2 regions of the Phycicoccus sp. Root563 genome follow, and region 2 is predicted to be linked to the other one. Evidence: predicted binding sites of a transcription regulator. Region 2 holds the regulator's gene; the other holds the start of a gene.
What was found. Region 2 encodes HrcA, which represses chaperone genes, less so after heat shock. Its sites were predicted from a motif close to TTNGCACTCGNNNNNNNCGAGTGCNAA; they were not measured.

Region 1 (11,431 bases), on a different contig from region 2:
CAGTGACGTCGCGAGGACCGCGAGCACCGCGCCCCCGGCGAACAGGGACAGGTCCATCCACGGGATGGGCACGGAGATGAAGTGCGTCCCCAGTGCGACGTTGCCGGAAGGGTCGTCCGCCACCTCCATGCGCCCGCCACCGGTGTAGCCGCGCATCGCCGCGACCCCCACCGAGGCTGCGACGAGCACCATCGGCACCACGGGAAGCACCGCCTCGAGCAGGTGGGCTCGGACGAGCACCGACCGGGGAACCCCCACCGCAGCCAGGGTGGCCAGGCTCTGGCGACGCAGCATCATCGTCTCGAGCTGGATGACCAGCAGCCCGGCCGCGGCCAGGGCCATGGCCACGCCGACCACGGCCTTGATGACGTGATAGGTGTCCTCGAAGAACTGGGTGTCGGACCGCATGAGATTGGCCTCCACGGTGAAGACCGCGGCTCCGGTGCCCACGAGGACCGCGAGCAGGACGCTGGCCGTGGCACGACTGGCCGACCAGGGGTCGGCGACGAGGCGGCGCGCGGCGATCAGCACGGTCGTCGACCGGGCCCGGGACGCCAGGATCCGCCCGATGAGGTGCGCCGTCGATGCCGTACCGACGAGCAGGGACACGAGGATGACGACGGTGAGGACCAGTGGAGGCAGCTCCCACCAGCCCCGCCCACTGCCGCTCTGGAGCCGCTCGAGCACGGACGGCCAGGCCGCGAAGAGGATGGTGGCGGTGACGAGGGCCAGTGCCGGGACCACCGCGGGCGGGCGCCTGCGGTTCCTGCGGACGACACCGAACGGGGTCAGGGACACCCGGCGCAGTGCCAGGCGGCTGAGGACCACGGCACTGACCGGCACCACCAGGAGGGCCAGGGCCGCCGCCCACCACCGGGGCGTGACGTCGAACGGCAGCGCCGGGCCGGGCGACTGCACGACCTGGCGGACGGGCCCATCGGGACCGTAGTCGACCACGACGAAGCTGGCGGGGTGGTCGAAGACGACCCGTGCCAGGAGGAAGACGACCAGGGCCAGCACCGAGCCGGCGACGGCGGCCAGGCCGGTCTCCGTGGAGACCACACGCCGTGCCTCGGCGGGCGTCATCCCGACCAGGCGGAACGCAGCCAGGCGCCGATCGCGCCGCGGCGAGCCGACGCGCGCCCCGAGCGCGGTGAGCACCAGGGCCGGGAGGCTGAGCAGGCCCAGGGCGGCAGCCGTGCCGCCGTGCAGCCCGGCGTCGTTGAGGACCTGGACCCGGTAGGAGGCGCCGTCCGGGATGGCCACGACGACCGCCGCGGTCAGCAGGATGAACGCGCTGAGGGCAGCCCCGAGCGTGGTGATCGAGAACCGCAGCCGGTCGACGCGCCCCCCGACCAGTGCCCAGCGGAGGGCATCCCCGAAGGTCACGACCGCGCCCTCACGGCCACGGGCGAGCCGACGGCCGCCACGGTCCCACCGGCGAGCCGTCCGTCGCGCACCTCGACGTCGCGGTCGCAGTACGCCGCCACCCGGGCCTCATGGGTGACGAGCACCACCGTGGTGCCGTGGTCGCGTGCGGCCTCGACGAGGGCGGCGAGGACCTCCTCGGCGGCGATCGAGTCCAGGGCACCCGTCGGCTCGTCCGCGAACAGCACCGCAGGCTCGGCGACCATGGCCCGCGCCACGGCGACGCGCTGCGCCTGGCCACCCGACATCTGGCCGGGTCGGTGGTCGGCGACGTCTCCCACGCCGAACCGGTGCAGCCAGGTCTGGGCCCGGTCCAGCGCCTCGGCCCGCCGCATCCGACCGAGCAGCAGCGGGAGGGCGACGTTCTCGACGGCGGGGAGCTCCTCGACGAGCTGGCCGAACTGGAACAGCACGCCGAACTCCTCCCGTCGCAGCCGCGACCGCACCTTCTCGGACTCCGCACTGATGACTCGCTCGCCGAACCGCACGGTCCCCATGTCCGGCTTCAGCACCCCGGCGAGGCACAGGAGCAGCGAGGACTTGCCCGACCCCGACGGGCCGGTCACGGCCAGGACCTCACCCTGCCGGACGTCGAGGTCGACACCGCGCAGGGCCGGCGTGAGGCCGTAGGTCAGCTCGAGCCCCCTCGCCGACAGCACCGTCGTCGGTGGCGCGCAGGCGTGGCCCCCCTCGCCGCCGATCCCCTGCGATACCTCGCGTGCACCGTCCCCGTCCATGGCCCCCTCCGTCATGCCCCCAGCTCCTCTCTCAGCGTGGTGACGCGGCGCAGCGCCGCGTCCATCCACGTCAGGTCCGCATCCAGGTGCGCCAGCGCGTAGTCCGCCGCGAGCACCTCGTGCACCGACGCCCCGGGCGCCGTCTTCGCCGTCGTGAACGCGCGCATCCGCACGAGGTGGGCCGCCCGCTGTGCCCGCAGGAAGGCCTCCGCACCCGCCTCGTCGCCGAGCAGCAGGGCGAGCGTGACCTTCACGGCGAACGGGTTGGTCACGTGCTCGGACGGCTCGTCGGTCGTGGCGAGCCACTGGGCCAGCTCGGCCCGTCCTGCGTCGGTGATCCCGTACGCGGTCCGGTCCGGCCCGTCGACGCGCTGCACCGCCAGGGGCGCGATGAGCCCCCGGCGGTGCAGTCGCTCGAGGGTGGAGTAGACCACCCCGAACGCCAACGGTTTCGCCTGGGGGAACCGTTCGTCGTGGTCCCGCTTCAGGTCGTACCCGTGTCGCTGCCCCCTGCTCAGCAGCCCGAGTAGCACGTGTCCCGTCGACATGACGTGGACTATTCACCAGATGAATAGAGAGGGTCAAGCACCCTCGGCTGCGTGTGTGCGCAACGCCCCACCGCATACGGGCACGCGCGAGGGCCCGCCCCCACCGTGGTGGGGACGGGCCCTCGAGAGGTATGGCGCGGGGAGCCCGCGCCGGTCAGCCCCGGTCAGTGACCGTGGCCGTGGCCGTGGCCGCCACCGGCGGGCTCGGACTCCTCTTCCTTCTTCTCCACGACGAGGGTGTCGGTGGTCAGGACCATCGACGCGATCGACGCGGCGTTGCGCAGGGCGGAGCGGGTGACCTTGACCGGGTCGATGACGCCGGCCTTGATCAGGTTGACGTACTCGCCGGTCGCCGCGTTGAGGCCGTTGCCGGGCTCGAGCTCGGCGACCTTGGAGACGGCGACGTAGCCCTCGAGGCCGGCGTTCTCGGCGATCCAGCGCAGCGGCTCGGCCGCGGCCTTCTTGACGATCAGCGAACCGGTCGCCTCGTCGCCCTCGAGACCGAGGTCGTCGATGGCGGAGGAGGCGTGGACGAGGGCGGAGCCGCCACCGGCGACGATGCCCTCCTCGATGGCCGCGCGGGTCGCCGAGATGGCGTCCTCGATGCGGTGCTTCTTCTCCTTGAGCTCCACCTCGGTGTGGGCACCCACCTTGATGACGCAGACGCCACCGGCGAGCTTGGCGAGGCGCTCCTGGAGCTTCTCGCGGTCCCAGTCGGAGTCGGTGCGCTCGATCTCGGCCTTGATCTGGTTGACGCGGCCGTCGACGTCGGACTTGTCGCCGCCGCCGTCGATGATCGTCGTGTTGTCCTTGGTGACGACGACGCGGCGGGCCTGGCCCAGCACGTCGAGGTCGGCCTGGTCGAGCTTGAGGCCGACCTCCTCGGAGATCACCTGGCCGCCCGTGAGGACGGCGATGTCCTGCAGCATCGCCTTGCGGCGGTCACCGAAGCCGGGCGCCTTGACCGCGACGACGTTGAACGTGCCACGGATCTTGTTGACCACCAGGGTCGACAGCGCCTCGCCGTCGATGTCCTCGGCGATGATCAGCAGCGGCTTGCCGGACTTGACGACCTTCTCCAGCACCGGGAGCACGTCGGAGATCGCCGAGATCTTGCCCTGGTTGATGAGAATGTAGGCGTCCTCGACCACGGCCTCCATGCGCTCGGCGTCGGAGACGAAGTAGGGCGAGATGTAGCCCTTGTCGAACTGCATGCCCTCGGTGAACTCGAGCTCGGTCGTCGCGGTCGAGGACTCCTCGACCGTGATGACGCCGTCCTTGCCGACCTTGTCGAACGCGTCGGCGATGGTGGAGCCGATGACCTGGTCCTGCGCGGAGAGCGCGGCGACCTGGGCGATCTCCTCCTTGCCCTCGATCTCGCGGGCGGTCTCGAGCAGGCGGGCGGACACGGCCTCGACGGCCTTGTCGATGCCGCGCTTGAGGCCGGACGGGGCGGCACCCGCGGCGACGTTGCGCAGGCCCTCCTTGACCATGGCCTGCGCGAGCACGGTGGCGGTGGTGGTGCCGTCACCCGCGACGTCGTTCGTCTTGGTGGCGACCTCCTTGGCGAGCTGGGCGCCGAGGTTCTCGTACGGGTCCTCGAGCTCGACCTCACGGGCGATGGTGACACCGTCGTTCGTGATCGTGGGGGCTCCCCACTTCTTGTCGATGACGACGTTGCGACCCTTCGGGCCGAGCGTCACCTTGACTGCGTTCGCGAGCGCGTCGACTCCGCGCTCAAGCGACTTGCGAGCTGAGTCGTTGAACTCAAGCGTCTTGGCCATTGAGTGTCCTTCTGTTCATGGGGATTCAGCGGGGTGCCGGCTGACGGCGCAGCCGGGACCGGCTGGGCTGAACGGGGTGGTGCGGTGCTGGCAGGGAGCTGCCAGCGGGCTGACGAACGACAGCACGCCCCGGGCGGGACCCCAGCGGGGCCCGCCGGGGCGTGCTGTCAGCGGTGCAGGTGTCAGCCGACGATGGCGAGGATGTCGCGCGCGGACAGGATGAGGTACTCCTCGCCGCCGTGCTTGATCTCGGTGCCGCCGTACTTGCTGTAGATGACCCGGTCGCCGACGGTGACGTCGAGCGGGACGCGGTTGCCGTTGTCGTCGATCCGGCCGGGACCGATCGCGAGGACCTCGCCCTCCTGGGGCTTCTCCTTCGCGGTGTCCGGGATGACGAGACCGGACGCAGTGGTCTGCTCGGCCTCGACGGACTTGACGACGATGCGGTCTTCGAGCGGCTTGATGGAAACCGACACGATGGTGACCTCCCCTTCGGGAATGTCGAAAGTGGACAGGGTGGATGGTGCTGGTACTTCAGGTGGTGCCGAGCTGCGGCCGGAGCGGTCGCCGTCGCGGGGATCGACCGACTGGCTGCGTTAGCACTCGACGAACCTGAGTGCCAACGCAAATCTAGGCTCGCGGTTAGCACTCGGTCAACTCGAGTGCCAGACGTTCTCCTCGCGTTCGCCGAGGGCTGACACCGCGGCGGCGCCGCCTGCCGGCCGGACGGCCGGATCGCCCTGGGCAAACCAGTTGCCAGCGAGGGGCCACAGGGGGCAGGTTCGACCCCGTGACCGACCCCGTGACCGACCCCGTGACCGACCCCGCGACCGACCCACCGACCGACCCTGTGACCGATCCCCTGACCCGCCCCGTGAGCGACCCCGCCGCCCTGCTGAGGGCCTACGACCACCAGCTCCGGGACGAGGCCGAGACGCCGTCGGCCGTCGCCGTGGAGCGGCTGGGACCGCTGCGCCTCGCCACCTTCCGGGGCGGCCGCGGCTTCATCACGTACTCCACGTTGGACGAGGACGGCCGCCCGGCGACGCAGGAGTCGGTCCTCGCGCTGGTGGACGGCGCCCTCGCGCACTACACCGCCTCGCCCGACATCCACCGGGTCGAGTGGAAGACCCGCGGCCACGACCACGCACCGGGCCTGCACGAGGCGCTCGTCGGCCACGGGTTCGTGCCGGACGAGCCCGAGTCCGTGATGGTCGGGGAGGCGGCCCTGCTCGCCGTGGACGTCGAGCTCCCCGCTGGTGTGGTCGTCCGGCAGGTCACGGACGAGGACGACGTGCGGGCCATGTGCGCGATGCAGGCCGAGGTGTTCGGCGACACCCCCGAGTTCGCCGCCGAGATCCTCCTGCAGGTCCTGCACCGACTCCGCACCCGTGACGACATGGAGATGTGGGTGGCCGAGGCCGACGGCACGATCGTGAGCGCGGGCCGCCTCGAGCCCGTGGCCGGCAGCGAGTTCGCCGGGATCTGGGGTGGCGCCACGCTCCCCGAGTGGAGGGGCAAGGGCATCTACCGCGCGCTGACCGCCGCGCGGGCCCGGTCGGCGCTGCGTCACGGCAAGCGCTACATCAACAGCGACTCGACGGAGTTCTCGCGCCCGATCCTCGAGCGCTCCGGCCTGGTCAAGGTCTCCACGACGACCCCCTACGAGTGGCGCCGCGACACCTGATCCCCCACCGCGGCGCAGGCCCGGCCCGACCTCCCACGCGGCCCCGCGGCATACGCCAGAATGCTCGCCATGGACCTCCCCCTGCTCCGCCGGCTCACGACCGGTGAGGGGTGGGGGCTGCTCCAGTCGCTGCCGCCCTACGACGAGGCGACCGCCCTGCCGCTGCAGCAGCGCCTGAGGGACGCGGGGTTCGAGCCCGACCTCGTGGCGGCCGCGCTCAACCAGGCCCGGCTGCGCGAGAAGGCGACCGCGAAGTTCGGGACGTTCGCCCGCGGCATGGTCTTCACCTCCGACGGGCTCGAGCAGGCCACCCGGCTCGGGGTCGCGGCCCAGCACGCCCAGCGGTTCCGGGCGGCAGGCATCCACACGGTCCACGACCTCGGCTGCGGCATCGGCGCCGACGCCATGGCGATGGCCGGGCTCGACCTGCGGGTGCGGGCGATCGACGCCGACGAGGTCACGGCCGCCATCGCCGCGGTCAACCTGCGCCACTGGCCGGACTCCGGCGCCGAGGTGGGGCTCGCCGAGGAGTTCACCCCGCCGGCCGGTGAGGGCGCGCGCGGCGTCGGCCTCTGGCTCGACCCCGCCAGGCGCACCCCCGGCGTCGCCGACATCACCGGGCGCACCCGTCGCCTGTTCCGGCTCGAGGAGATCTCCCCCTCCTGGGAGACCGTGCTGGAGCTCGCCAAGGCGCTGCCCGCGACCGGCGCGAAGCTCAGCCCGGGGTTCCCGCACGCCGCCGTGCCCGCCGGGTCCGAGGCGCAGTGGACCTCCGTCGACGGCGAGGTCGTGGAGTGCACCGTCTGGTTCGGTCCGCTGGTCCGCACGGCCGGGCGCACCGCGGCGGTGCTCCGTGAGGGCTCCTCCCCCGTCCTCGTGACGGAGCAGGACGGGGACCCGACCACCCCCTCCCTGGGCAACCTCGCCGAGGTCGGCGCCTGGCTGTACGAACCCGACAAGGCGGTGCTGCGGGCCGGCCTCGTCTCAGCGCTCACCGCGGCGACCGGCGGTGCCGAGCTCGACGCCGGCGTGGGGTACGTCGGCTCCTCCCGATCCGTCGATGTCCCCTTCGCCCGCCGGTATGCCGTGGTGGAGGCCATGCCGTTCAACGTCAAGGCCCTGCGCGGCTGGCTCCGGGACCACGGCATCGACCGCCTGACCATCAAGAAGCGCGGCGTCAGCGTGGACGCCGACCTCCTGCGGCGCCAGCTGAGGCTCCCTGCGAAGGGGCGGACGGAGGCGGTCGTCGTCCTGACCCGGGTGCGCAGCAACCAGGTCGCGCTCATCGTCAAGCCCTCCTGAGCGCCTCGACCGGCCGCAAACCAGCCCGACGACAGGCAAACGACCACCGACGCCACGACGCGCCGACGGGGTTGGCCACCCCCGTGAGGCCTGCCCTAGCCTCGACGGCAATGTCTTCCGAGAAGCACGGCTCCGGCCGCCACCGTGGTGCGGGCCCGAGCCCCACGTCCCTGGTGGCCACCCTCTGGCGGCGCCCCGCCCACCGCTCGACCCTCAAGGGTCTCGGCCTGGCCGCCACCGCGATCGGGGTCGCCACCGCGTTCGCGACGCCGCCCTCCACACCGGGCTACCAGCTGACGGCCGAGGAGCGGACCCCCGCCCGCGCCGTCGCCTCGGCGGCCGCCGCGCCCCACCCGGTCGACCAGTTCGGCGTCATCGGTTTCTCGGCCCAGGCCCTGCCGAAGCCCCAGGCGACCGCCGCACCGGACCTGACACCGAGGAAGACGTCCGAGCGCGTGCCCACGCGGGTGTCGCGCGGTGCGAACTACTCCCGGGCCGGCCTCGGCGCCCTCTCCGGGATGTCCGCGAACGCCGTCGCCGTCGTCAACGAGATCCACGCGTCGTTCCCGCAGATCAGCACCATCGGTGGCTACCGGGCGGGCGATCCCGGCGACCACGGCTCCGGCCACGCCGTCGACATCATGTGCAGCACCTCGCAGGGCGACGCGGTCGCCGCTCACCTGCAGGGCATGGCCAGCACCCTGAACATCAAGTACCTGATCTGGAAGCAGCGGATCTGGTACCCCGGCGGGAGCTGGAAGCCGATGGAGGACCGCGGCAGCCCCACCCAGAACCACATGGACCACGTGCACGTCTCGGTCGACTAGACCGTCGTGTGGCCGGCGCTCGGCGCGACGCCGCCACGGTTCGAGGTATTCGACCACCGGGCTCCGGTAGGCGAATACCTCGACCCAGGGGCAGGCCCACCGGGTCGGGTCGAGCCAGGGCTCCTCAGAGGGCCGGGTCGGACTGCGCCCCGGTCCGCCGCACGGCAGCGGCGCCCGCGTCGCTCGCCCGGCTGACCGCCTCGGCTCGGTCCGCACCCTCGGCGAGTGCTGCCGCCAGGGCGCCGCAGAACGCGTCACCGGCACCGGTCGTGTCCACGACGTCGGCACCGGCGACGGGCGTCCCGTCGTGGCGCACCCCGTCCCAGCTCGACCCCTCCCCACCGAACGTCACCAGCAGCGACGTCGGCACGACGTCGGAGTCGGCGAGCTGCATCGCCTCGTGCTCGTTGACCACAAGGGGGTCGGCGAGCTGGGCCACGTCGTGCGGGAGGGCTGCATACGGGGCGGCGTTGATGACCACGCGCGCACCCCGACCGTGCGCGGCCCTCGCTGCCCTGGCCACGACCTGGACCGGCACCTCGAGCTGGGCGAGGAGGACGTCGCCGGGCCCGAGGTCGGGCAGGTCGGCGGTGACGTGCGCGTTGGCACCGGCGATGACGACGATGGAGTTCTCCGCGTCGTCGTCCACGACGATCCAGGCCTGCCCGGTGGGGGTGCCCGCGACGACCCGGACCGCGTCCACGTCGATCCCCCTGCCGCGCAGGCGCTCGACGTATGCCGCGCCGGGTTCGTCGTCGCCCACGGCGCCCACGAGCACGACGTCGGCGCCGGCCTCCGCCGCCGCCAAGGCCTGGTTGCCGCCCTTGCCCCCGGCGTAGCGCTCGACCCCACCGTCGGCGAGGACGGTCTCCCCCGGCCGTGGATGCCGCTCGACGTGGGTGACGAGGTCGACGTTGAGCGACCCGAGGACGACGACGCGGCCCATCAGCTGGTCCTTCCGGAGACGGTGTCGAGCCAGAGCCGGGCGTAGCGCTCGGCATCGATCCCGAGGCAGACGTCGATGGTGGAGCGCGCCCGCCCGTGCGGGTCGTGCGAGAGGTCACCGGTCCAGTCGCGCCGGTCGACGATGGTGCGGCCGCGGGACCAGGTGCCGGCGAGCTCGACGCGGACCGGCAGCTGCTCTCGCTGCACGCCTTCGGGGGCGAGGACGGCACAGACCGCCCCGGCGTCGCCGATGGTGGCGGTGTCCGCACCGAACCGGTCGCAGGCGAACGTGATGAGCCGGCCGGCGAGCTCGGCCGCGCCGTGACCACCGGACGCGACCAGCTCGGCCGCTCGGGCCCGCGTGACGAGCGGCGCGTAGAAGACGTCGAGGCCGTACATCGTGACGGCGATGCCGAGGTCGGCGCAGGCGTCGAGGACGACCGCGGCCGCCTCGGGGTCGTGGAAGACGTTGAACTCCGCCGAGGCGGTCGCGTTGCCCACGTACGCCGACCCGCCCATGAACACGATCTCGCGCAGTCCGCGGGCGACGTCGGGGTAGGTGCGCAGCAGGAGGGCGATGTTCGTCAGGGGCGCCAGCGGGACGAGGGTGACGAGGTCGTCGCCTCCTCGCGCAGCCGCGTCGAGGAGCACGTCCCGGAGCACCTCGACAGCGTGCCGCGGGTCGGGACGCCGCTGCGACCTCGGCCAGTCGAGGTCGCCCATGCCGTCCTGACCGTGGACGTGGCGCGCGTCGACCGGATCCTCGAGCAGGGGCCGTTCCGCACCTCTGGCCACGACGACGTCGTCCCGACCGGCGGCGTCGAGGACCGTGAGGGTGTTGGTCACCACCGCGTCGACCGGCGCGTTGCCACCGACGCACGTGACGGCGCGCAGCTCCAGCCCCGGGTGCAGGGCGGCCAGCAGGAGGGCGCAGGCGTCGTCGACACCGGTGTCGACGTCGAGGACCACGGGGACAGCCATGGCGCGATCCTGCCAGAGAGGTCTAGGGCAGGCCCTGCCCGCAGGACGACAGCACCATGTCCTCCATCGACATCACCGGGTAGACCACCGTCTCCATCTGTCCCCACGGGCGGTCCACGACGACCCCCACCCCTCCACCGGTGTTCGGTGACTTCGCCAGGGCCTTGCGCGCCGACGGCACCGCGGCCCGGCAGTCGGTCGCGACGAAGGACAGCCTGACCTTCTGCTGCCCCCTCGGCGAGAGGCGGATGTCCTTCGGGTCCACCTTCTCGACCTGCACACCCTTGACCAGGCTCGTCCAGCGCACGACGTGCACCGGCGTGACGCCGTCGTTGTGCAGCGTGAACTCCATGAACGACCGGCCGTCCGTGTCCGACCCGCCACCGGCGCCGTTCCCGCCCGAGAGGCGGGCCGAGACGAGGCCCGACAGGAGCAGCGCCGTCGTGCCGACGGCCAGTATCGCCACCACGGCTGCTGCCCGCACCAGCGCCGGTCGCTCCCGCACCGAGGCGCGCTCCGCCTCGACCTCGAGGTCCCGCCACACCTCGTCGCTCACGCCGTAGGCCGTCGAGGCCCCCCGGCCACCCCCGTGCTGATCCGTCATGCGCGGCAATGTATCACTGTGTTGCTACATTGACACAAGACCTGAAGGTGCTGCATCGTGGCCGCATGCTCAACCGCTTCGTCTTCATGTTCGCCGGAGCCGTGCTCGGGGCCGTCCTCCTGACCATCGTCGCCTCCGCCACGACCGCTCCGGTGACCCTGGTCCGGACGCGCCGGTTCGCCCGCCGCCAGGAGCTGCTCGTAACGAGCAGCAACGGCCCGCTGGTGGTGCGCGCACTCGCCGTGACGCACCGGTGGCGGGTCCTGGGGCTCACGACCGGTCTCGTGCTGGGGGTCCTCTGGGCGCTGCGCGACGCCCGGCTGACCATCAGCTTCTCCGCGGGCTTCCTCGGGTGGTTCGTCGGCGCGGTCGTCGCCGAGTGGCGCCTCGCCGGCCTGCCCGTCGAGGGCGGCCGCCGCACGGCGTCGCTGACCCGGCGCACGGTCCGGGGCTACCTCCGGATGGACAGCACCGTGTTGCTGGCCCTCGCCTGCCTCGCCCTCGCCGGGCTGGCCGTCGCCGTCGTCGCGCGGTCCGACGGGGACGGTGCTGTCGTGGCCCAGGCCGCGGCCTGGCTCCTCGTCGCCG
Region 2 (11,431 bases):
CCGCGCGCCCGCGTTTCGTCGAGCTCGGGCCGAACCGCGCCGAGCTGACGATCCGCAAGCGGCGACGCGTGCAGAACCACCTCGGGACCGTTCACGTCATCGCGATCTGCAACGGGCTCGAGGCAGCGATGGGTGCGCTGGCCGAGGCGACGATCCCGGCGCACCGGCGCTGGATCCCTCGCGGGATGGAGGTCGACTACGCAGCCAAGGCGACGACCGACATCACGTGCGTGGCCACCACCGACCCGGCCGACTGGGCGCGGACCGGTGACGTCGACGTGCCCGTGCACGTGGTCGCCACCCGCGCCGACGGCACCGCCGTGGTCGAGGGCACCATCCGACTCTGGGTGACCGACAAGCCCGCCCGCTGAGCGCAGGAGACGGGATTGCGGTCGCCGACCTCCCCGGTGGCGCCGGCCGAGGTCCTCAGCCGGCCGCTCGACGCCCCCGTGACCGTGCGTCCCGGGGCACGCCGCGGGACGCCGCGTAGTCGCTGAACTCGGCACGGCGGGATCCGGGGAGGTCCAGGGCGACCGGCTCACCGTGCTCGGTGATGACCCCGACGACGTCATCCCACGTCCACCGACCCGCCTCGGCCACGGCGGCGATGTCTTCCCACGGCAACACGCGCCACCTCAGCCACCGCCTGGTCCGGATTCCCTCGGGGGAGACGACGGTTCGGTTCCACCACCGCAGGACCATCGGTAGGCCGAAGAGCACTCCGGCGAGCAGCGCCCCCCAGCCGAGGTCGGTCACGGCCACCAGCACGACACCAACGCCGATCATGGACAGCGGTGCGACCACGGCCGTCCACACGAGGGCCGGCAGTCGGTGCATCCCCTCGATCTCGGTACCCGCGCGGTCGTTCACCATCCGTTTCCCCCCGTCGATCCGGACCCTGATCGTGGCCCCGCCAGCGAACGTGGTCAGAGTACGGCTCGTCGCGGGCAAAGGGGCCCTGACCTTGTCCGGGTGACGTGGGTACGGAGCGCAGATGCGGCCTGACTCGCCCGTGCTTCGCGGAGGTGCGCAACCGGCGCCGGACCGTGGCCGGTCAGACGGGGACTGTCGACTCCTCGACGGGGCCGAGGTCGCGCGGTGGAGTCGTGGCACCGGAGGCGAAGTCGTCCGCCAGCGACCAGAGCTCGAGCACGGTGCGCGGCCAGACCTCTTCGTCGGTGGCCTCGAGCTCGGCCCGGCTCCACCACCGGTGGTCGGTCATCGTCAGCAGCTCCTGCTCGGTGTGCCCGGCGGTGCTCACCTCGAAGGCGGGCACCCGGACGTACCAGAACGCCTCGTCCTGGGTCGTCACCACGTCGCTGTAACCGTGGACGACGACCCGGGTGGCCAACGGACCGACCAGGTCCTGCGCCGGGACCTGCACGCCGGTCTCCTCGAACACCTCGCGCACCGCAGCCTCGACATCCGACTCGTCGGGCTCGACGCCGCCGCCGGGGGTGATCCACCAGCGGGGCACGGGCGTCATACCGGGGTCGCTGTCCCGGAAGAGCAGCAGGCGGTCACGGTCGTCGACGAGGAGCACGCGCATGGCGCGCCGTCGCCCGCGCGGGCGACGGTCTGCGTCGTCGGCGGAGGTCATGCGCGCAGGTGGCCGCGGAGCGCCTCGACCTGGCCGACGCTCCAGCCCTGCTCCTGCAGCCAACCGGCGGCACCGCCGTGGCGCTCGCGGAGCACCGTGAGGATGCGGGTCATCGTCTCGGGCTTGGGGCGGTGGTGGTCCATCGGCTGGTCCTTGAGCACCTCGCCGTACGCGGGTCTCGCCATGAGCCGGCCCACGATCTGCTCGATGCGTTCACCGGTCGCGACGTAGTCGGCGACGACGTCCTCGTCGGAGACGCCGGCGACCGACAGGGCCAGGCCCACGACGGTGCCGGTGCGGTCCTTGCCGGCCGCGCAGTGCACGACCGTGGCTCCCTGCGCTCGGGAGATGACCTCCAGGGCTCCGAGGATCGAGTCCGGCCGGTCGACGAGGTAGCCGAGGTAGTGGCTGGCCCAGTAGTCGTCATCGAGCCGGGGACGGGCGTCGGCCTCCTTCTGGTTCTTCTTCGACCACGGCACGACCAGGGCGTCCCCGGCGGTGATCTCGCGCTCGTCGTCGCGGAAGAGGGAGTACCGGTGGTGCGCCGCCAGTCCGCGCACCTGCAGTGGTGCCGGGCCCTCGATGTGGACCTCGACGTTGCTGCGCAGGTCGACGATGTCGCTGACCCCGACGACCTCGACGAGGTGGTCGATGTCGGCGTCGCTGAGGTCCTGCAGGTTGTCCGAACGCAACAGCCGTCCAGTGGCGACGGTGCCTCCGTCGGTGGTGGGCAGCCCGCCCACGTCACGCATGTTGACGACACCGTCGAGGTCGATCCAGCGGGAGGTGCTCACCCTTGGACCCTACGCGGACCCGGTGTCCACCGGGTGTCCGGCACCCTGTGCCTCGGCGGCGTCGGCCACCGCTGCGGCGACGACCAGGTCACTGAGGCCGTTGCCGAGGTTCTGGCAGACGATGCGTCCGTCGGGTCGCGCCTGGTCGAGCAGCGAGCCGGTCCACGTCGTCGTCGCCGGGTACTCACCGAGCGTGCCGGCGACCCGCACCGCCTCGAACTGCGGGACGTGGTCAGCCGCGAGCACCGAGGCTCGCGCCAGCGCCGGACCCACCGAGCTGGCGTAGTCCAGCGGCAGGACCAGCGCGTCCGTGGCGATCCACGACGGGTCGAGCTCGGCGCCGGTCAGCCCGATCGACAGTCCAGTGACCACGACCGGGCGTCCCAGGACGGCTTCCCGCGCGTCGTCGGTGACGCGAAGCCGTACCCGGGGGACGTGCTCCTCCGCCCACGCCATCAGCTGAGCCCGGGCGTCGGCGCGCCGCGCGTACACGGTGACGTCGAGGTGACCCAGCGCCTCCAGCACGCGCAGGTGCGAACGTGCCTGCAGGCCGGCACCGGTGAAGCCCGCGGGCGCACCGGTCGCGGCGAGCGCAGCGATGCAGGCACCCGAGACCGCGGCCGTCCGGGCTGCCGTCAGGGCGCCGGCGGACATGACGGCCCGGGGAGCTCCGGTCCGACCGTCGTTGACGACCATGAGCCCGCTGACGGTCGGGAGCCCCTGCGACGGGTTGTCCGGGAAGATGCTGATCCACTTGCACCCCAACAGGTTTCGAGCCGGGTATGCCGCGGGCATGGCATTCGCGAACGCTCCGCCGGGTGCGTGGACGGTCGGCTTCGGCGGCACCTCGGCCTCACCCCGGGACAGGGCGACGAGCGCGTCGTGCACGAGGCGCAATGCCTCGGCCGGCGGGGGGAGCAGGGCCTCGACGTCCGCGTCGGAGAGGTGGCGCATCCGACGACGGTAGCTGCGCGGCAGGCTGAGAGGATGGCCACATGCCCAGCGCCCTGCCCGACGGCGACCCCGCGCCCGCGGACGGTCTCCTGCCCGAGTCGGCCCTGGCGACCCTGCCGTCCCGGCCGTTCGGGATCTACCTGCACGTGCCGTTCTGCTCGGTGCGCTGCGGCTACTGCGACTTCAACACCTACACGCTGACCGAGCTCGGCAACGACGGTGCGAGCGTGGCGACGTTCGCGGGTGCGGCGGTCCGGGAGCTCGACCTCGCCGCCTCGGTCCTTGGCGACCGGGCACCCGAGGTGCAGACCGTGTTCGTCGGCGGCGGGACGCCGACGATGCTGGCCGCCGCCGACCTCGCGAGCATGCTGCACGGCATACGGGACCGGTTCGGGCTGGCCGGTGATGCCGAGGTGACGACCGAGGCGAACCCCGACTCCGTGACTCCCGAGGGCCTTCGCGTGCTGGCCGATGCCGGGTTCACCCGGGTGTCGCTCGGCATGCAGTCCGCGGTGCCGCACGTGCTGCGCACCCTCGAACGCACCCATGACCCGGCCAACGTCGCCCGCGCCGTCGACGCGGCCCGGTCCGCGGGTCTGCAGGTGAGCCTCGACCTCATCTACGGAACGCCGGGGGAGAGCCTGGACGACTGGCGCACCAGCCTGCGCACCGCGACCGACCTCGCACCCGACCACGTCTCGGCCTACGCCCTCGTCGTCGAGGACGGCACCAAGCTGGCCGCCCAGGTCCGTCGGGGGCAGGTGCCGGCGCCGGAGGACGACGACGAGGCGGCGAAGTACGAGATCGCCGACGAGCACCTCACCGCCGCAGGCTTCGGCTGGTACGAGGTGAGCAACTGGGCCACTCGCGAGGACGCCCGCTGCCGCCACAACGAGGGCTACTGGGCCGACGGCAACTGGTGGGGGGTCGGCCCCGGCGCGCACAGCCACGTCGGCGGCGTGCGGTGGTGGAACGTCAAGCACCCTAACGCGTATGCCGCCCGCGTCGCCTCACCCGGCACGAGCCCGGCCCACGGCCGCGAGACGCTCACCGACGAGCAGCGCTACGACGAGCGCGTGCTGCTCGGGGTACGCCTGGTCGAGGGACTGCCGATCGACGACCTCCAGCAGGAAGGGCGGACGGCTGTCGCAGGTCTCATCGCCGACGAGCTCGTGGACGCGGCAGCGGCCCTGCGCCGTCAGCGGGTCGTGCTGACGAGGCAGGGCCGCCTGCTGGCCGACACCGTGGTGCGGCGGTTGCTCGGGCTGCGTTAGCCCGAGGTCACTTCACCAGCTCGGGCGTGAACGGGTAGCGGTACCACTCACCGTTGTTGGCCTTGATCGCCGCGATGATCGGCAGGACGATCCAGGCGATCCCCGTGGCGATCACGAACGGGATCCCGATGAGCACGAACGACAGCAGTCCGAAGACCCACAGCGCGATGGTGGTGATGATCTGGAAGTTCAGCGCCTGGGCGGCGTGGGCCCGCACGAACGGTCCACGGTCCTTGAGGAGCAGGAAGACGATCAGTGGTCCCAGGAACGGCAGCCCGACGAGGGCGGCGGCGAAGGGAGCCAGGTGGGCCAGGGTCGCCCAGGTCTTCTCGTCCTGCTGCGACATCGGCTTGGGGCCGGAGCCGTAGACCGGGGGCGGTCCGGACGGACCGGGGGGCGGCGGCACCGACTGGGAGCCGGGGGCCTGGGGCTGCGGTTGTTCGGTCATGGTGTTCCTCCGTGGTGGTGTCTTCCACCAGTGAAACGCATGACGACCCGTGCAGACAGGACTTTCGGGGTCTGGCGAGGGGCGGGTCAGGGGTGCGTCAGGGTCGACCCCGACCGTGCCCCGGTTCAGTGCCCCGGTTCAGTGCCCCGGTTCAGTGCCCGGTTCAGTGCCCCGGCTCGGTCACGAAGTCGATGAGCTCCTCGACACTGGCCAGCAGGGTGGGCTCGAGGTCGGCGTACGACCGCACCGTGCCGAGGATCTGCTTCCACGCCCGGGCGATGTCGGCCTGGCTGTCGGCCTGCCAGCCGAGGTGACGGCAGATCCCGTGCTTCCACGACTGGCCCCGTGGGATGACGGGCCACTGCTGCAGGCCCAGTCGCTCCGGGCGCACCGACTGCCAGACGTCGACGTACGGGTGGCCCAGGATCTTGACGTGCGCGGCATACGGGCCCCTGCGGCACGCCTGGACGACCTTGTCCTCCTTGGTGCCGGGCAGGAGGTGGTCGACGAGGACCCCCATCCGCTGGCCGGGGCCGGGACGGAAGTCACGGATGGCCCCGGCGAGGTCGTCCACGCCGTCGAGCATCTCGACGACGACTCCCTCGATGCGCAGGTCGTCCCCCCAGACCTTCTCGACGAGCTCGGCGTCGTGGCGGCCCTCGACGAAGATCCGTGAGCCGCTCGCGACCCGCGCCTTGGCGCCCTCGACCGCCCTCGACCCGGACGCCGTCCGCGCAGTCGCCGCCTTCGCCTCGGCGAGCTTCGCGCGGGCGGCAGCGGTCGGCGGCGTGAGGATCACCGGGGCCCCGTCGAGCAGGAAACCGGGCCCCATCGGGAACCCCTTGGTGCGGCCGCGGCGGTCCTCGAGGTGCACCACGCGCATGCCGCCGGCCTTCTCGACGCGCACGACGGCGCCGCACCACCCGGTGTCGACGTCCTCGACGACCAGGCCGGTCTCGGCCTCCACCTCGCGGGAGCGTCCCCTCGGGGGAACCTTCCAGTCGCCGGAGAGGACATCGGAGCCATAGCGGTCGGACACCGACGCAGCGTATGCCGCGTGGCCGACGCCACCGGAGAGGACGCGCCGCCGGTGCGGCCCCGGACCCGGGAACACCGTAGACTTGGCACTCGCTGAGCATGAGTGCCAGCAGAGCCGGCGTCGGCCGCCCGACCCGGACCCGCCTGCTGCCACCCGTCGCCAGCGCCGACTCAAGTCCCGTCTCCAGTCCGACCGCAAAGGAGGTGTCCGATGAGTGAGGAACGCCGTCTCGCCGTGCTGCGCGCGATCGTGCAGGACTACGTCGAGACCTCCGAACCCGTGGGGTCCAAGGCCCTCCTCGAGCGCCATCACCTCGGGGTCTCCGCCGCCACCGTCCGCAACGACATGGCCGCCCTCGAGGAGGAGGGGCTGATCGCAGCCCCCCACACGAGCGCCGGGCGCGTGCCCACGGATGCCGGCTACCGCTTGTTCGTCGACCGCCTGAGCTCGGTGAAGCCGATGTCGCCGGCCGAGCGCTCCGCCATCGCCCAGTTCCTCGAGGGGGCGGTCGACCTCGACGACGTCGTGGCCCGCACCGTGCGGCTGCTGTCCTCGCTGACGCGGCAGGTCGCGGTCATGCAGTACCCCTCGTTGACCCGCTCGTCGGTGCGGCACATCGAGTTCGTGCCGATGGGCGCGACCAGGCTGATGGTCGTGCTCATCGTCAACACCGGCCGCGTCGAGCAGAGGGTCATCGAGACGACCCACGACCTGTCCACGACCGAGGGCGAGGCCACCCTGGGGCTGGTGCGAGCGAAGATCAACGCCAGCGCCGTGGGCCAGCGCCTGGTCGACGCAGCCGCCTCCCTCGAGTCGCTGCCGGAGGAGTTCGAGCCGGCCGACCGCGACCTCGTCCGGGCCGTCGTCCGCTCCCTGGAGGACGCCCTGGTCGAGGAGCGCGAGGAGCGCGTCGTGCTGGCAGGCACGTCGAACCTCGCGCGCGTCGGCACCGACTTCCCCCTCAGCATCGGCCCGGTGCTCGAGGCGCTCGAGCAGCACGTCGTGCTGCTCAAGCTGCTCGGCACCGCCAGGGAGACGAGCGACGCCGTCTCGGTCCGCATCGGGCACGAGAACCCGTTCGCCGGACTGCAGTCGACCTCGGTCGTCGCCACCGAGTACGGCAGCGGCTCCGACCTGGTCGCGGGCCTCGGCGTCCTCGGCCCCACCCGCATGGACTACCCCACGACGATGGCGTCGGTTCGGGCAGTCGCCACGTACGTCTCCCGGATCCTGGCGCAGTGACGCCTGTGCCCGACCGGGCTCACCGATCCACCCCTCGCACCACTGACAAGGACTCTCGTTGAACGACTACTACCAGGACCTGGGCGTCTCCAAGGACGCGTCGCCGGAGGAGATCAAGCGGGCCTACCGCAAGATGGCCCGGCGCTTGCACCCGGACGTCAACCCCAGCCCCGAGGCGGAAGAGCAGTTCAAGAAGGTCTCCCAGGCCTACGACGTGCTCTCCGACGCGGAGAAGAAGCGCTCCTACGACCAGGGCGCCGACCCGTATGCCGCCGGTGCCGCCGGGTTCGGCCAGGGCTTCTCCTTCAGCGACATCATGGACGCCTTCTTCGGCGCCGGTGCCGGTCAGGCCCAGCGCGGCCCCCGGTCGCGCCAGCGCCGCGGCCAGGACGCCCTGATCCGGCTCGACCTCGACCTCGCCGACGCCGTCTTCGGTGGCGAGCAGGAGCTCACGGTCGAGACCGCGGTCGTCTGCTCCACCTGCCACGGTGACGGGGCCCAGCCGGGCACGTCCCGCCGGACCTGTGACGTCTGCGCCGGTCGCGGCGAGATCCAGCAGGTGCAGCGCTCGTTCCTCGGGCAGGTCATGACGACCCGTCCCTGCATGACCTGCCAGGGGTACGGCGAGGTCCTCGTCAGCCCCTGCTTCGAGTGCTCGGGCGACGGACGCGTCCGCACCCGTCGCACCCTGAAGATCAAGGTTCCCGCAGGCGTCGACACCGGCACCCGCATCCAGCTCACGGGGGAGGGTGAGGTCGGCCAGGGTGGCGGTCCCGCAGGGGACCTCTACGTCGAGGTCGCCGTCCGTCCGCACCAGACCTTCCAGCGCCGTGGCGACGACCTGCACTGCACCGTCGAGCTGCCGATGACGGCCGGTGCGCTCGGCACGACCCTCAAGCTCGACACCTTCGACGGTGTCAACGAGCTCGAGATCAAGCCCGGCACGCAGTCCGGTGACGCCATGACCCTCCGTGGCCTCGGTGTCACCCATCTGCGCGGTGGTGGTCGTGGCGACCTCATCGTCCACGCGACGATCCTGACCCCGACGAAGCTGGACGAGCAGCAGGAGGAGCTCCTGCGCCAGCTCGCCGCCCTGCGCGGCGAGGAGCGCCCCGAGGGTCGTATGACGCCCGCCCACCCGGGCCTGTTCGGCAAGCTCCGCGACGCGTTCAAGGCCAAGTAGCGGGGCCCGCCCGCACCGCCCCAGGCTGCTCCCATGACCCTCCCGCTCTTCCTCGTCGACCCGGCGCTGCTCGCAGGAGCGGTCCCCGGGGCGAAGGTCGTCCTCGACGGGCCGGAGGGGCGGCACGCCGCGACGGTGCGCCGCATCGCCGCGGGGGAGCGGGTGCTCCTGGCTGACGGGCTGGGGCTGCGCGCGACGTGCGACGTCGTGGCAGCCGGGAGGGCCGAGCTCGACCTGGTCGTCGCCGAGCTGGCCACCGAGCCCGAGGGCGAGCCAAGGTTCGTCCTCGTCCAGGCCCTCGCGAAGGGCGACCGCGACGACCAGGCCGTCGAGGCGGCGACCGAGTTCGGGGTCGACGAGGTCGTCCCGTGGCAGGCGTCGCGCTGCATCGTCCAGTGGCGTGGGGAGCGGGGCGACAAGGCCCGTCGCAAGTGGGAGTCGGCTGTGGTCGCCGCTGCCAAGCAGTCGCGCCGGTCTCGCGTCCCGGTCGTCGCGGAGCTGGCCACGACGAAGACCCTGGCGGCGCGTGTGGGCGCCGCGGCGGCGGCATACGTGCTGCACGAGGACGCCATCCAGAGCCTTGCGGCGCAACGGGTTCCGGACTCCGGCGAGGTGCTCGTGGTCGTGGGGCCCGAGGGAGGCATCACCCCTGAGGAGGTGGCCGCGCTCGAGGCTGCTGGCGCGGTGACGGTGCGACTCGGGCCGACGGTGCTGCGTTCGTCGAGCGCCGGACCGGCTGCCCTCGCGGTGCTCAGCGCCGCGGCGCGCTGGCGCTGAGCCCGTCCGCGAGGGCTACTTCACCGTGAAGGTGACCGAGTCCTCGGCTGCGATCGACCCGTCCTTGGCGCTGGCCTCATAGACCTTCACCGTGTAGGTGCCGGGCGCGAGGGTGCCGAGCGAGAAGGAGTAGGTGCCCCGGCTGGGCGCACCGATGGTCGCCATGGCGTTGCCGGTCTTCACGGAGGTCGTGCCTCGGGTGAGCTCCCAGCCCACGGTGGCCTCGAACACGCTCGCCTCACCCTTGACCGTGACGGGTGACGCCGACGGCAGCACCTGGTCGCGCGACGGTGCGGTGACCCAGATCGGCGCGAGGTCCTTCCAGGACTCGTCCGCCGAGGGCCGGGTGAAGGACTGGTCCGTCGAGATCGACCCGAACAGCTTCGTCGCGCCTCCCTCGATCTCGAACCTGACCGGGAGCGGGCCCCGACCGACTGCTGCCTCCGCGGTCCACACGAGCTGCTGCACCGCGAGTCGCTGGACCTCGGGGGTGAAACCCTCGGCGCCGGGACCGCTCAGCCGCACCTCGATGACGTCGTTCGCCACCGTCGCCGCGGTCACGGTGGTGCCCGACCACGGCTGGAGGTAGCCGTCGGTGTTCGAGTAGGGCTGGGCGTTCATGGCCAGGGTCAGCGCGACCGTCACCTTGTCCGCCGGAGTGGGGTCGGCTGCCACCTCCTGGCGGATGAACTCCCTGAACAGCTTGTACGTGGGTGTGGAGCCTCCGACAGGCCCGACGAAGTAGGCCGGGAACGTCATGACGACACCGGGCCCGCTGTTCGGGGACGTGGTCGGGCTCGAGGTCTGGGTGGGGGCGGTGGTGGGCTGGTCGGTGACCGAGGGGCCGGTGGCGGTGGGTGCCGGGACGGTCGCCGACGGGCTGCCCGCGGGGGGCCCGGGGGTCGCCGTGGGGTCCTGGTTGGACAGCCACACCCCGCCGGCGATCGCGGCCACCACGGCGGCCGCGGCCGCGGGCGCGAGCCAACGACGCATCCCGGTCCCCCCGGTCGCCGTGACCGGACCGGCGCGGTGGGCCTCGTGCAGGATCGTGTCGAGCCGGTCCGTGGGGCGCATCCGGCCAGACTCCTGGGTCAGCGAACGGCGCAGCTCGCGCTCGATGCGGTCGAACTCGCCCGGCTCGAAGTCGGGGTGCAGGAACTCGGTGCGGTCGCTCATGACGAGGTCTCCATCCGGTCGCGCAGGGCGGCGAGGCCGCGGTGGGCGTGGGCCTTGACCGATCCGGCGGAGATGCCGAGGGCGTCGGCGATCTCGGCCTCGCTCAGGTCGAGGTAGTAGCGCATCGTCAGGACCTCTCTCTGGCGCTGGGGCAACCGCCCGAGCGCCGTGACCATGGAGCTGGTGGCTTCGGCATCGAGGGCGCGGTCCTCCGCGCTGACCTCGGTGCGTCGTGCGTATGCGGTGGGCTCACCCTGCTCGCGCGTCAGGTACCGCTCCTCGACGCCCCGGTGGCGCAGGCCGGACCGGGCGCCGTTCACCACGGCGCGGCGCAGGTAGGCGGCCGCGCTCTCGTGGCTGCGCAACGAGTCCCACCGCCGGTGGACGGCGATGAAGGCGTCCTGGACGACCTCCTCGGCGGCGAGGTCGTCCCGCAGGAGGAGCCAGGCAAGGCGGACCAGGCCGGTCCAGTGCGCGGCATACAGCTCGGTGATGGCGACGTCGGCGCTCGGCACGTCGGCGCCCGGGGTCCTGGCGCCGGCCCCACCGGTGCCCGCACCGCCCCGCCGTCCCCGGGTGTCCCCACCGGGGTCGCGCTCTGCCACGCTCAACAGTCTCACGCTCCCTTGACGCGCAACCAGCGTCCGAGGTTGACGCGCCGATACCCTCGCCTGCATGACCGATCCGACCCCCTCGACGGAGCGCAGCACCGACCCCGACTGCCTCTTCTGCAAGATCGTGGCGGGGCAGATCCCGGCCACGGTGGTGTACGAGGACGAGGCGACGGTGGCGTTCCGCGACCTCGAACCCCAGGCCCCGACCCACGTCCTGGTCATCCCGCGCCACCACGTGCCGACGGCGGCCGCTCTCGCCGCCGAGCGGCCCGAGGACGCGGCCGCCCTGCTGGCCGCGGTGGCCCGGGTCGCCGAGCAGGAGGGCATCGC

Region 1: a site for HrcA is predicted at 5,140-5,166, ahead of groES (co-chaperone GroES). Genes of this name have one in related genera too.

Annotation. Positions count from the first base shown of each region.
Region 1 covers NZ_LMGM01000001.1:3,128,902-3,140,332, reverse strand. The annotation lists gene ASD62_RS14965 (FtsX-like permease family protein) at 1-1,389, opposite strand, end outside; gene ASD62_RS14960 (ABC transporter ATP-binding protein) at 1,386-2,180, opposite strand; gene ASD62_RS14955 (PadR family transcriptional regulator) at 2,177-2,713, opposite strand; gene groL (chaperonin GroEL) at 2,878-4,497, opposite strand; gene groES (co-chaperone GroES) at 4,680-4,973, opposite strand; gene ASD62_RS14940 (GNAT family N-acetyltransferase) at 5,372-6,184, shown strand; gene ASD62_RS14935 (class I SAM-dependent methyltransferase) at 6,254-7,486, shown strand; gene ASD62_RS20815 (hypothetical protein) at 7,597-8,313, shown strand; gene ASD62_RS14925 (ribokinase) at 8,438-9,259, opposite strand; gene ASD62_RS14920 (nucleoside hydrolase) at 9,259-10,239, opposite strand; gene ASD62_RS14915 (hypothetical protein) at 10,262-10,843, opposite strand; gene ASD62_RS14910 (hypothetical protein) at 10,909-11,431, shown strand, end outside.
Region 2 covers NZ_LMGM01000002.1:213,725-225,155, reverse strand. The annotation lists gene ASD62_RS18385 (hotdog fold domain-containing protein) at 1-371, shown strand, start outside; gene ASD62_RS18380 (PH domain-containing protein) at 427-873, opposite strand; gene ASD62_RS18375 (NUDIX hydrolase) at 1,055-1,600, opposite strand; gene ASD62_RS18370 (tyrosine-protein phosphatase) at 1,597-2,394, opposite strand; gene ASD62_RS18365 (ornithine cyclodeaminase) at 2,404-3,348, opposite strand; gene hemW (radical SAM family heme chaperone HemW) at 3,390-4,622, shown strand; gene ASD62_RS18355 (DUF4870 domain-containing protein) at 4,630-5,070, opposite strand; gene ASD62_RS18350 (DUF3097 domain-containing protein) at 5,234-6,109, opposite strand; gene hrcA (heat-inducible transcriptional repressor HrcA) at 6,320-7,351, shown strand; gene dnaJ (molecular chaperone DnaJ) at 7,410-8,534, shown strand; gene ASD62_RS18335 (16S rRNA (uracil(1498)-N(3))-methyltransferase) at 8,568-9,311, shown strand; gene ASD62_RS18330 (Gmad2 immunoglobulin-like domain-containing protein) at 9,327-10,487, opposite strand; gene ASD62_RS18325 (SigE family RNA polymerase sigma factor) at 10,484-11,092, opposite strand; gene ASD62_RS18320 (histidine triad nucleotide-binding protein) at 11,163-11,431, shown strand, end outside.